DNA from 3 places in the Jeotgalibacillus malaysiensis genome. Region 2 is predicted to be linked to each of the others. Evidence: riboswitches for the same ligand, from Rfam matches in the RefSeq annotation. Region 2 holds a riboswitch; each other region holds the start of a gene.
What was found. Region 2 has a riboswitch for thiamine pyrophosphate ahead of thiT (energy-coupled thiamine transporter ThiT). Riboswitches for the same ligand answer to the same signal wherever they lie in the genome.

Region 1: it holds a riboswitch for thiamine pyrophosphate, as region 2 does, so the genes downstream of both, tenA (thiaminase II) here and thiT (energy-coupled thiamine transporter ThiT) in region 2, are expected to answer to the same signal.
Region 3: it holds a riboswitch for thiamine pyrophosphate, as region 2 does, so the genes downstream of both, tenI (thiazole tautomerase TenI) here and thiT (energy-coupled thiamine transporter ThiT) in region 2, are expected to answer to the same signal.

Annotation. Positions count from the first base shown of each region.
Region 1 is NZ_CP085252.1:1,012,395-1,016,619, forward strand. It holds TPP riboswitch at 1-79, shown strand, start outside; gene LG330_RS05715 (biotin/lipoate A/B protein ligase family protein) at 149-982, shown strand; gene lipA (lipoyl synthase) at 979-1,920, shown strand; TPP riboswitch at 1,936-2,041, shown strand; gene tenA (thiaminase II) at 2,309-2,995, shown strand; gene thiM (hydroxyethylthiazole kinase) at 2,988-3,752, shown strand; gene thiD (bifunctional hydroxymethylpyrimidine kinase/phosphomethylpyrimidine kinase) at 3,749-4,225, shown strand, end outside.
Region 2 is NZ_CP085252.1:1,143,465-1,147,689, reverse strand. It holds gene LG330_RS06330 (tryptophan-rich sensory protein) at 1-139, shown strand, start outside; gene LG330_RS06325 (hypothetical protein) at 209-544, shown strand; gene map (type I methionyl aminopeptidase) at 580-1,332, opposite strand; gene thiT (energy-coupled thiamine transporter ThiT) at 1,817-2,389, opposite strand; TPP riboswitch at 2,498-2,600, opposite strand; gene LG330_RS06310 (aromatic acid exporter family protein) at 2,710-3,732, shown strand; gene metH (methionine synthase) at 3,959-4,225, opposite strand, start outside.
Region 3 is NZ_CP085252.1:3,481,180-3,485,404, forward strand. It holds gene LG330_RS18070 (LLM class flavin-dependent oxidoreductase) at 1-922, shown strand, start outside; gene LG330_RS18075 (DUF421 domain-containing protein) at 1,028-1,753, shown strand; TPP riboswitch at 2,128-2,228, shown strand; gene tenI (thiazole tautomerase TenI) at 2,224-2,961, shown strand; gene thiO (glycine oxidase ThiO) at 2,983-4,119, shown strand; gene thiS (sulfur carrier protein ThiS) at 4,125-4,225, shown strand, end outside.

The DNA.
Region 1 (4,225 bases), 130 kb from region 2:
GTGGCTGAGACAGTCTTTTGCTGAACCCTTTGTACCTGATCTGGATGATGCCAGCGGAGGGAAGTATGCTTACATAGTTACGCGTACAAGCCACTTCCTTTAAAAGGCAGTGGTGTTTTTTTATGTAATTGCTGAAGGGAGGCAGACGATGAGAGAAACGTGGTATTTTCTTGATTCCGGATACGGCACGCCAGCATTTAATATGGCGATGGATGAGGTGCTGATGAATTGGCACAGTGAAGGAAAGATTCCACCGGTGCTGAGATTCTACGGGTGGAAGCCTGCCGGTATTTCAGTCGGCTTTTTTCAAAAGGTCGGTGGCAGTATAGACCTTGAAAACGCAGAAAAATACGGTGTTGAGCTTGTGCGCAGGCAGACCGGTGGCAGAGCTGTTCTTCATGATGATGAGCTGACTTACAGTGTGCTTGTATCTGAAGAGCATCCGGCCATGCCGAAATCGATAAAAGAGGCTTATCTTGTGCTGTCTAAGGGCATTCTTGAGGGCTACCGTGCGCTCGGGATTCCGGCTGATTTTTCAATTCCTGAAGAAAAACAGAAGCAGGCAGGATCAGCCGTCTGCTTTGAAGAGCCATCATGGTATGAGCTGATGGTAGATGGGAAGAAGGCAGCAGGCAGTGCACAGACGCGTAAAAAAGGTGTCATTCTACAGCACGGCTCCATCCCGATTTCAATGGATATAGAGAAGCTGTTTGACTTGTTTATTTATCCAAGTGAAAAAGTAAAAGAACGTGCACGGCGTGCATTTACCAGCCGGGCTGTTGCGATTAATGATGTACTTGAGAAACCTGTCACATTTAAAGAAGTGAATGATGCATTTAGAGAAGGGTTCATAAAAGGGCTTGATATTGACCTGGAACCTTTTACACCGCCAGAAGAGATGTTAAGAGAAGCAGCAGAGCTTGAGGAGAAGTATAAGAGTGAAGAATGGATTTATAAGCGGGAAGGGAGACAGAAAGTATGACGAATGCAAAAGAACATGTACGTAAACCCGAATGGTTAAAGGTAAAGCTGAATACGAATGATTCATATAAAAAGCTGAAGAAAATGATGCGTGAAAAGAAGCTGAACACAGTGTGTGAAGAGGCAAAGTGCCCGAATATTCACGAGTGCTGGAGTGAGCGTAAAACTGCAACATTTATGATCCTTGGTGATACGTGTACACGCGCATGCCGCTTTTGTGCAGTTAAAACCGGACTGCCGAATGAGCTTGACTGGGGTGAGCCGGAACGTGTGGCTGAGTCTACTGAAATGATGGGCTTAAAGCATGTCGTTGTCACAGCAGTTGCCCGTGATGATTTGAATGACGGTGGCGCTGCTGTATTTGCAGAAACAGTGCGTGCAATACACCGCCGTCTGCCTAGCTGTACAGTTGAAGTGTTACCTTCTGATATGAAAGGTGATTATGAAAGCCTTCATACACTGATGGATGCTGAGCCGGATATTTTCAACCACAATATTGAAACGGTCCGCCGTCTGACGAAAAGAGTACGTGCGCGCGCTATGTATGACCGTTCACTTGAACTGCTTGCACGTGTAAAAGAAATTGCACCGAATATCCCGACAAAATCAAGCATCATGGTAGGCCTTGGTGAGACGAAGGAAGAGCTGATTGAAGCGATGGATGACTTGCGTGCACACAATGTAGATATCCTGACACTTGGTCAGTATCTGCAGCCGACGAAAAAGCATCTGGATGTTGTACGTTACTACCACCCGGATGAATTTGCTGAGCTGAAGGAAATTGCCCTTTCAAAAGGCTTCAAGCATTGTGAAGCCGGCCCGATGGTGCGTTCTTCATACCATGCAGATGAGCAGGTAAGTGAAACATCTGCACAGCGCCGGATTAAGTATTTAAAGGGCGTTGAAGCAGACGGCAGAACAGTTGATAATCTGCAGTAATAATTGAATAGAATGAACACCCACTGGGGGAGTCGGTTAAACCGGCTGAGACGGACTGTTGTCCGGACCCTTCGCACCTGATCTGGATCATACCAGCGTAGGAAAGTGGCCGTATATGCCATTCTTTTATATACGCCGCTTTCCAGAGAAATTGGAAAGCGGCGTTTTTTGTTTGTATTTGTAAAGGGGGCTGATGATTTCCGCTTCAGGGGGACTTCACGGCTGGGCGGTGAGCCAGCAGGCTGCACCGTGCTTTGTCTCACCTGTCCCTTCCTGCGAGCTGCCCCTTTCCGTTCCAATCATCAGTTGTATAGATTCAATGAATGACTTTAACAAAACTTGTTTAATCGGACTCTGGAAAAACTCATCTTATGAAGGAGGAAAAAACATGACATTTTGCAGTGAAGTAAGAGAAGAGTGTAACGAACTTTGGGAAGCAAGCTTTCTGCACCCATTTGTAAAAGGAATTGCTGAGGGGAGTCTGCCGCTTGATGTATTTAAGTTTTATGTGATGCAGGATGCGTATTATTTGACTCATTTTGCAAAGGTACAGGCGATTGGCGCTGTGAAAGCGAAGGATCTGAAGACGACAAAAAGCTTTGCACACCACTCAGAACAGACTTGTGCAGCAGAGCTTGCGCTGCATGAATCCTTTATGGAGCTGCTTGGGGTAACGGAAAAGGACTGGGAGAATTTTGAGCCGTCTCCAACCGCTTATGCATATGTGTCTCATATGTACCGTTCAGCTGAAGGGGATCTGGCTGATGTGCTTGCAGCGATCCTGCCGTGCTACTGGCTATACTATGAGATTGGTGAGCGCCTGAAAAATGAAAAACCGGATCATCCGATTTATCAGAAGTGGATCGAGACGTATGGGTCTGAATGGTTCGGTGAGCTTGTAGAAGAACAGATTAACAGAATGAATGACCTGGCAGATGGTCTTTCTGATGAAAGGATCAGAGAGTTGAAGACTCATTTTAGAAGAAGCAGCTATTACGAGTTGAACTTCTGGGAGCAGGCATGGACGATGGAGAGCTGGACAATAAAAACGAAGGAGCGTGTGACACATGATTAATCAATTGAGAGAAAACAAACCACTTATCCATTGCATAACAAATTATGTGGTCGCAAATTTTCAGGCGAACGGTCTGCTTGCACTTGGAGCGTCTCCTGTCATGGGGGATGAAGCCGGGGAAGTGGAGGAGCTGGCGTCTATTGCGGATGCACTTTCACTCAATATAGGCACACTTAATAAGCGATCAGTAGAAAGTATGATTCTTGCAGGTAAGTCAGCAAATAAAAAAGGGATTCCGGTCGTACTTGATCCTGTGGGTGCGGGTGCAACCTCTTATCGACTCTCAGTCATTGATCAGATCTTAAAAGAAGTGAAGGTGTCAGCAATCAGATGTAATGCAGGGGAGCTTGCTGCCATGATGCGTAAAGACTGGTCTGCAAAAGGTGTTGATGCAGGTGAAGGTGATGCTGATCTGACTTCACTCGCAATAAAAGCCGCTCAGACATACGATTTGATTGTAGCCGTTACAGGTCCAGTGGATATTGTGACAGACGGTGATATTGTGCATGAGATTCAGGCAGGACGTCAGGTCATGTCGTCTGTTACAGGAATGGGCTGCTTACTCTCAAGTGTGACAGCAGCGTTTTTGACCGTCGAGCAATCAGTCGAGGCTGTAGCGGAAGCTGTTCAATTTTATGGTGAAGCCGGTGAAAATGCGGCTGCTGTGTCATATAGCCCTGGAAGCTTTAAAACGGCTTTTATAGATGCGGTGTATTCAATGAATGAAAGCAAGTTTCAAAAAGGAGGGTCACGATGAAGCAGGTACTGACCATTGCAGGATCAGATTCAGGAGGCGGGGCAGGCATTCAGGCTGATATTAAAACATTTCAGGAGCTGAATGTGTTTGGCACATCGGTCATAACGGCTGTGACAGCTCAAAATACACTCGGTGTAACAGATGTTGCACCGGTTCCGGTTCGCAATATTGAAAAGCAGCTGCAGGCAGTCGGTGAGGATTTTGAGATTGCTGCACTGAAAACCGGAATGCTCTTTGACGCTGAGACTATTCAGACGGTAGCAAAATATATTAAGCACTACAAGTGGCAGCATTTGATTGTAGACCCGGTCATGATAGCCAAAGGGGGAGCAAGCCTGCTGCAGGAGGAGGCGAAGGAGTCACTGATTGTACACCTTCTTCCGCTTGCTACAGTTGTGACGCCTAATATTCCTGAAGCGGAAGCGTTGAGCGGGATCAGTATCTCCGATGAAAAGACAAGACGTGAAGCTGCT
Region 2 (4,225 bases):
CGGTGTACAGAATGAAGGTGAAGAATCTGCAGTCGTATTCACAGCTTATGTGCTCAGTGCAGTGATTTTTATCGGCCTGTTCGTTTTCCGCAAAAAGAAAAAATCCAGCTACAGCAGCAGGACACTAACTTTTAAATAATGACCGGGGCATTTCCCTCTCAAATAGGTTAGAATAGTGAAAGAAGATTTTTTGAAGAGAGGTTTTATGTTGGACGGGCAATTATTATTCGCAATGTTTTTGATCACACTTCTCGTGGGACCAATACTAATGACAATTTCAATCGTTTTCGGTTTAAGAAAAAATGTTAAATGGCTCTGGATCACAAACGTGGTCTTTCTGATCTTCACCTTCATTATTTCAGCTTATTACCTGCTGCAGATTGATCAGATCGCCACACAGAATCCCACGCCTGGAGGAACGGGGGTCCTTGTGATGCTATTAATCTCATCATGGATTTCTGTCCCGACAGCCCTGTCATTCTTCCTGCTTGCAGCTGCGATTTTTATGCAGCAGCGTAAAAAAGCGAAGGAAATTCAATTATAAGAAAAAGGACTTGTGATCGTCACAAGTCCTTTTTCCTATGCTTTTTTAGATTCAGTTAGAATAATAGGCTCGCCTTTTGTGATTACAATCGTATGCTCGATCTGTGCCACTAGGCTGCCATCCGGTGTCTTATACGTCCAGCCGTCATTCTGCTCTTCAACAAAGTCAGCCCCTGATGAAATAAACGGTTCAAATGCAAGGACCGTACCTTCTGTTAATAATTCGTTATCCCACGGATCATGATAGTTCAGGATATGGTCCGGTGCTTCATGAAGAGACTTTCCGACACCGTGTCCTGTCAGATTCGTAATGACCCGATAGCCGTTTTGTCTGGCAACACGTGAAACAGTTTTCCCAAGCTGGCTCTTTTTAGAACCGGCTTTTGCCTTTTTCAGCGCCAGTGTAAAAGCTTCTTCTGCTGTTGCACACAGTTTTTCAAGCGCTGCATTCTCACCTACAACAAATGAAATGCCTGTATCAGCAAAGTAACCATCCAGAGAGCCTGAAACATCAATATTCACAAGGTCCCCTTCTTTAATGACACGGTCACCAGGGATGCCGTGCGCAACTTCGTCATTTACACTGATACATGTATAGCCAGGGAAATCATATTCACCTTTAGGGCCTGAAATGGCACCGTACTGTTCAAATTTCTGCTTACCGATTTCATCAAGCTCAGCGGTCGTTACACCGGGCTTAGTTGCTGCACGCATGTCATCGCGGATCTCAGCAACGATTGCGCCGATTTTTTTCAGCGCTTCTAATTCTTCGTTCGTTTTTACGATCATTCCGATTCTCCCCTTGCTTTATAATGGTTCACTATATCATATGTATGGTGTGGATTGCATGAAAGATGCTAGTTCTTGAATAACCGTTTAATCTGCGCTTCAGGGGGACGCTTTCCACGCGGCCGGCGGTGAGCCTCCTCAACGCTTCGCGCCTGCGGGGTCTCACCTGTCCTGCTTCTCGCGTTGGAGTCGCCCCCTTACGCTCCGATTAAACTATATATGTCTTCCTTTAAGATAGTAAAGTACATATCACGTTTGTAGTAAGTGATGAATATATCTAGACTGAAAATAAAAAAGAAGATGACGTTTTTGTCAAAAGTCATCTTCTTTTTTGTATTAAATTTAGGTTCATTGCAGCGTAAGGCGACGACTCCGGGACGAGTAGAGGGAAGCCGAGACCCCTGAGCCGAAGGCGAGGAGGCTTGGCAACCTCCGTCCGGAAAGCGTCCGCCTGAAGCGTAAATGAACCAGTTATTTAAGCCTATCAGGCACTTGTCATCTGACGGTTCGTTGCGACTCTTGGTACTGAGATCAGCAGTGTCGCAAGGACAATGGATGTCAGGATGAACGCAGGGCCCATGTATGAACCGTTGTAGCCAAGTGAGAACAGCCATGCCGGTACGCCTTCACTGCCCGATCCAAAGAAGATCACGCCGGCAAGAAAATGACAGATAAATCTCAGAAGTGCACCGATGAATACACCAGCTGTGATGTAGACGGCAGCTTTTTTCATTGAGCCTTCTTCAAGTGAACGCTTCACTACACCTGCAAAGAGACCCGCAAATCCAATCACAGTGAATGCCAGCGGATAATCAAGAATCCCCTGAACCGGATCAATAATATAGGCACCGAACATTGTCTGCAGCAGACCTACAAGAAATCCTGTTAACAGACCACCTTTTAAGCCCCAGCGAAATGCCATCAGGATAATTGGTACCATCACAAAACTGATTGAACCACCCTGTGGCCAGAGACTGAATGAAAACTGGTCAAGGATAATACCGATTGCTGAAAAAATCGCAACCTCCACTAAAAATAATAACTTTTTACGCTCCATATGTCTTCCTCCTTTTGCGAAATCGATGCAGCTCGCACAGAGGGGAATTCAACGGGCCACTCCATACAAAAAGGGTCCCGGGGATAGAAACCCAGAGACCCTTGAAAAGTCCGTTTCCATCCACATTCCTGCGTAAGCATTAACTTACAGGTTCGAAGGGTCTGAACAAATCCGTTCACTCTCAGCCTATATGGCTCCCCTTGTGGAAATTGCATCTATGAACATTGTAACTTATATTCTGAATCATGTCATCTCCCCAACTTTTTGTATGCTATACTATAACACGTCTAATTTACTAAAAAAGGAGGTTCCTGGATCATATGCAATGGTTAAAAAGAAGATTTATCGGCGGCAGAATTTTAAAGACAGGTGTTGCAGTGTTTTTAACTGCGCTGATCTGTCAGCTGTTTAATCTGCCAGTTGTTTTTGCTGTCATTACAGCGATTGTAACGATTGAGCCGACAGCTGCCGATTCAATCAAAAAGGGAATAATCCGTTTCCCTGCATCTGCGATCGGGGCCTCCATTGCGATGCTCGCCACCTTCCTGCTCGGGGATACGGCGATTACATATACAATTTCGGCAGTGCTGACGATCTGGATCTGTTATAAACTGAAGCTTGATGCAGGAATGCTGGTTGCGACACTGACTGCGGTTGCGATGATTCCAGGGACAGAAGATCACTTTCTGCTTGAATTTGTTAAAAGACTTGGCACAACAGGAATCGGCATTTTAACTTCCACACTCGTTAACTTTTTACTGATGCCGCCAAAATATAAGGATCAGATCATTTCACTCATTTCTGATTCACAGGCTAAACTCACCCAGCTGCTTGCTGAAAGAATGAATGAGCTGCTGGATCAGAAAAACTCACCTATGAATCTTGAATCCGCATCCAACCAGCTGCGTACTCAGCTAGACCGGGCAGATATGTTCTGCAGATTTCAGCTTCAGGAATGGCACTATCATTCTTATAAACGGGAGGAAATGAACGAAATCCAGACGCTGCAAAAAAAGATTTACCTGCTGAGACAGCTGTCTTTTCATTTAGCAAATCTGATTTCACTGCCTTCAGATGATGCACCTGAATGGTCTGTTGAAGAAAAACAGGCAGTCCGCACACTCATTTCACAGCTGAACAACCGGATTATCAGAACCGGTGAACAGGAGCCGATGGATGCAGATGCACTTGCGCTGCTGCGGCATGAGCTCAAGGGTGAGACGGACGAAGAAGAGCTGCCTGATAAAAGTTATATTTATTTTGAATTATTAACGATTCATGCGCTGCTAAAAAAGCGCAGATCGTTTGTAAAGGTACCGAGTGCGAGGCCGGAGGAACTTTAATAGATGGACATGCGAAAAGCCGGGGAGCAAATCCCCGGCTTTTTTGGTTGGCTAAAACATGTTTCGGTGGTGAGTCAATAGTCCTGAAGTGTCGAAGTGTACCTGTTAAACGTCGAACATCACTACGTTAACAGCGAACACCGCGCATTTACTCTCGAACATGCCTACTCAAACGCCGAACACCAGCGAACGAGCGTCGAACCACCATCCCACACACAACGCACAATTACATCACATTAAAATATCTCGCATCAGGATGCGCAAACACAATCGCTGACACACTCGCTTCAGGCTCCATCATAAAGCCGTCTGTCAGCTGAACGCCGATTTCTTCAGGGCTGATCAGCTTGAAGAGCTTTTCCTGATCCTCAAGCTCAGGACATGCCGGATAACCGAATGAAAAACGCTGACCGTGGTATTTGGCACTGAAGCGTTCCTGCATCGTGAAGTCAACAGGGTCCGGGAAGCCCCAGCGATCTCTCATTTGCTGGTG
Region 3 (4,225 bases), 1.3 Mb from region 2:
GTTGGAGCTGGCCCAGCTTGCTGAAAAGCTTGGGTATAACCGGTACTGGCTCGCTGAACATCATAATATGCCGTTTATCGCAAGCTCCGCAACATCGGTAGTCATTTCCCACGTTGCAGCAGGCACATCAAAAATCCGGGTAGGTTCAGGCGGTATTATGCTGCCGAATCATGCACCTCTTGTGATTGCTGAGCAATTTGGTACGCTGGAATCATTATATCCAGGACGTATTGATCTTGGCCTGGGCCGCGCACCGGGTACTGATCAGCATACAGCACGTGCATTAAGACGTGACTTAAGAAGTTCAGGAGAAGATTTCCCTGAGCAGCTGGCTGAGCTCCGGAATTACTTTGACCCTTCTCTGGGACAAGGATTTAGTCGTATAAGAGCAGTTCCGGGTGAGGGACTAAACATCCCTGTTTGGCTGTTAGGTTCAAGCGGATTCAGTGCCCAGCTGGCAGGAGAGCTTGGCCTGCCATTTGCTTATGCGAGCCATTTCTCACCGCATAACACACTGCCGGCTATCGAGCTGTATCGCCGATCATTTAAGCCATCTAAAGTACTGGACAAACCGCATGCAATGGTAGGGCTGAACATCATTGCGGCCGACACGGATCAGGAAGCTGAATGGCTGGCTACAACATTACAGCAGCAGTTCTTGAATTTGATGCGCGGAAACGAAATCCCATTGCAGCCGCCAGTGGATAATATTAAGGATATAGCGAGCGACTATGAATTAGCTGCCCTTGAGAGTCAATTAGGCACCTCGATTATCGGCAGTCCTCAAACTGTAAAAGAACAGCTGGAAAAGTTTGTGGATGAAAGTCAAGCCGATGAAATCATGGCAATCGCCCAGGTTTACGATCAAAAAGCCCGTCTCCGTTCCTTTGAAATACTGGCAGAAATTACTCAGCAGAAATAGGTAAGTCCGGCCGACCATTGGGGCAAGCTTTTAATATCTAATTTCTTTATGACTAAACTAAGCTGAGGATGGTAATTTAAAAGTGCAGATAGGGGTGTAAAAGAAATGGTTGAATCTATAAAGGATATACTTCTGGTTCTTGGGAGAATCATTACAATTTTACCCCTGCTACTCTTTGTCACCCTATTCATGGGAAAACGGGCAATCGGGGAATTACCGATCTTCGACTTTTTAATTATCCTCACATTGGGGGCAGTTGTTGGAGCCGATATTGCAGATCCAAATATTGACCATCTCCCGACTGCAGCTGCAGTCATTGCGCTTGGCATTCTTCAGAAGGTTGTTGCAAAGTGGAAGATTTCCAACCGGAAAATAGGGAGACTGCTGACATTTGAACCGACTGTGATTATACAAAATGGAAAATTCCTCAATCAAAACATGAAGAAAATCCGTTATTCGATTGATAATATCCTTCAAATGCTCAGGGAAAAAAGCGTTTTTGATATTAGTGAAGTTGAAACAGCCATTATCGAAGCGAATGGTTCTTTGAGCGTTTTAAAGAAACCACAAAAGCATTCAGTTACCTTAGAAGATATGAAAATGGCAAAAACAACATCTGCTATTTCCTTTCCGGTTATTATAGAAGGAACCATTTATTCAAACGTTTTGAAGGATTTTAATCTGAATGAAGCCTGGCTGCAACAACAGTTATCTAACAAAGGCATTGTTGATATAAGGGATGTCTTTTTCGCTTCAATGAATCGGGAGCATGAGTTACATGTTTCCCTAAATGATGAAAAAAATATCACGATTCCACCGATAAAACATTAAGTTGTTATGGATCAAAAATCCCATTGCCTCTCACTCAGGCAGCGGGATTCCTTTTATTCTGCCTCAATTGTTAGTTCCATGTATATTCAGGTTGATATGTAAGAAATGAATCAGAGAAAGCCCGGATTTACACTACTGATTGCAACTGTCATCTTCAGTGCTTGAATCCACTCTCATTTACAGATGTTATCTTAATTCATTGAAACCTGCTGGAGGAAGGATAGCACAGCGTTCTTCCCGCACGCTTCAACTATGGTAGTAATACACAATTTTTTTCTTGGAATTTTCACTTCAGAGCGTTGTATATAAAATGAACTGGATAAATCCTACAGAAGATGTTACGCTAACTTTATAGAATTTAAAAAAACTGAATATAAAAACACTAGGGGAGTCTTTCGGGACTGAGACGGAGCAATCCGGACCCTTCGAACCTGATCTAGTTGAAACTAGCGTAGGGAAGTGGTTGATCTATGTTATATTCATTCATAAAACATACCCAAAACCACTCCATCGCTGGAGTGGTTTTTTTTTATTTGTCAGGAGATTTTCTTTTAAGAAAAGTGATAAGTGTAAAGAAAGGGGGCGAAATATTGAAACCCGGAAAGTTGCATTTGATCTCGACAGGAACACAAAAATCTGAACAATTAGCAGACATGATTGAGAGCATTCATCCGGAAATCGATTTTATCCATTTGCGTGAAAAAACCAAAACAGCAAAAGAAATATATGAAATGGTAGAGCTTTTAATAAACACGGGAGTCCCCCCTTCAAAAATAATCATTAATGACCGGGCGGATGTTGCCTGCGTTACAAATGTGCGAGGCGTTCACTTAGCTTTTCATTCGCTGCCTGTTGAGCTCGTAAAACAAACATTTAAAAACCTGACAGTTGGCTGTTCAGTTCATTCCCTTGAGGAAGCTCAAATTGCTGAGCAGCAAGGGGCGGATTATGTCATCTTTGGGCATATTTATTCAACTCAATCCAAACCGGGATTAATTCCGCAAGGGTTAGCGCAGCTAAGCTTTATATCTCAATCAATTTCTATTCCGGTCATAGCAGTTGGTGGAATTAAACCGGCAAACAGTGCAGATGTGATCGGAGCAGGAGCACAAGGAATCGCTGTCATGTCAGGGATATTGGGCGCAAAAAACCCTTTAAAAGCGGTACAGCAATATCGATCCTATTTATCTAAACAATATGATGTCTGAAATAGGTAAGGAGAGAGTTACATGAATAAAACGTACGATGCCATAGTCGTTGGCGGCGGAGTCATCGGTGGAGCAATAGCGTTTAATTTATCGAAAAGAGGAATGAAGGTTTTGCTGCTGGAAAAAGACCGACTTGCAGGCAAAGCATCCGGAGCAGCAGCCGGAATGCTTGGCGCCCAGGCCGAGTTAGATGGAGAGAGTCCGCTTTTTCAATTAGCGAGAACGAGCAGAGCGTTATTTGGCAACCTGGCAGATGAGCTGAAGATGACCAGCGGTGTTGAAATTGAGCTTGTGGAAAAGGGCATGCTGAGGCTTGCCTTAACTGAGCGGGATCTGCAGGAACACCAGAGAATCAGTAAAATCCACAAACAGAATGGAGAAACTGCGGAGCTGCTTACTGGTAAAGAAGCGAGAAAGAGAGAGCCGGCATTGTCAAATGAAGTCATTGGGGCCATGTACCTTGAAAAAGATGGTCAGGTATCAGCACCTCAGCTGTCATTAGGTTTTTTAAAGTCCGCATCAGCACTCGGGTGCGTGATTAAAGAAGGTCTGGAGGTTTATTCCCTGCATTTCTCTAACGGAAAAATCACAGGGGTTACTACGAATAAAGGTGATTTTATGAGCAGTAACGTTGTAGTAACAGGTGGCGCCTGGAGCGAGAAGCTGTTAACGAAAACAGGCCTACAGCTCAACATGTATCCCGTGAAAGGCGAATGTTTTTCCGTACGGACAGAGGCTCCCTTATTAACAAGCACCATTTTCACGCCGGGCTGCTATCTTGTCCCGAAAAAAGACGGAAGAATCATTGTAGGAGCAACAGTCCTGCCAAATACGTTTAACCAAAAAGTCACGCTGGAGGGAATTTTTTCATTAATGGAAAACGCCCGTAAGCTGGTACCTTCCATATCGCAGGGCGAGTGGGAAAAAGCCTGGACCGGTATCCGGCCGCAAACCGCTGACGGCCTGCCTTATTTAGATGAACATCCCGATTACAAGGGGTTGTTTATTGCGACAGGTCATTTTAGAAATGGCATATTACTGTCGCCAATTACCGGAGAAGTGATGGCGGATCTGATTGAAGGAAAATCACCTGCAGTCGATCTATCCTCTTTTCGTCTGGACCGGCTGACCAGGAATACAAATTCAATCGCGAGGTGAAGAAAATGAGATTGACGATCAATGGAGATCAGGTAGAGGTACCAGACACAGTGAAAACGATAGCTGGACTGCTTCAGCATTTTGAATTGCAGCATAAAGTAGTCAT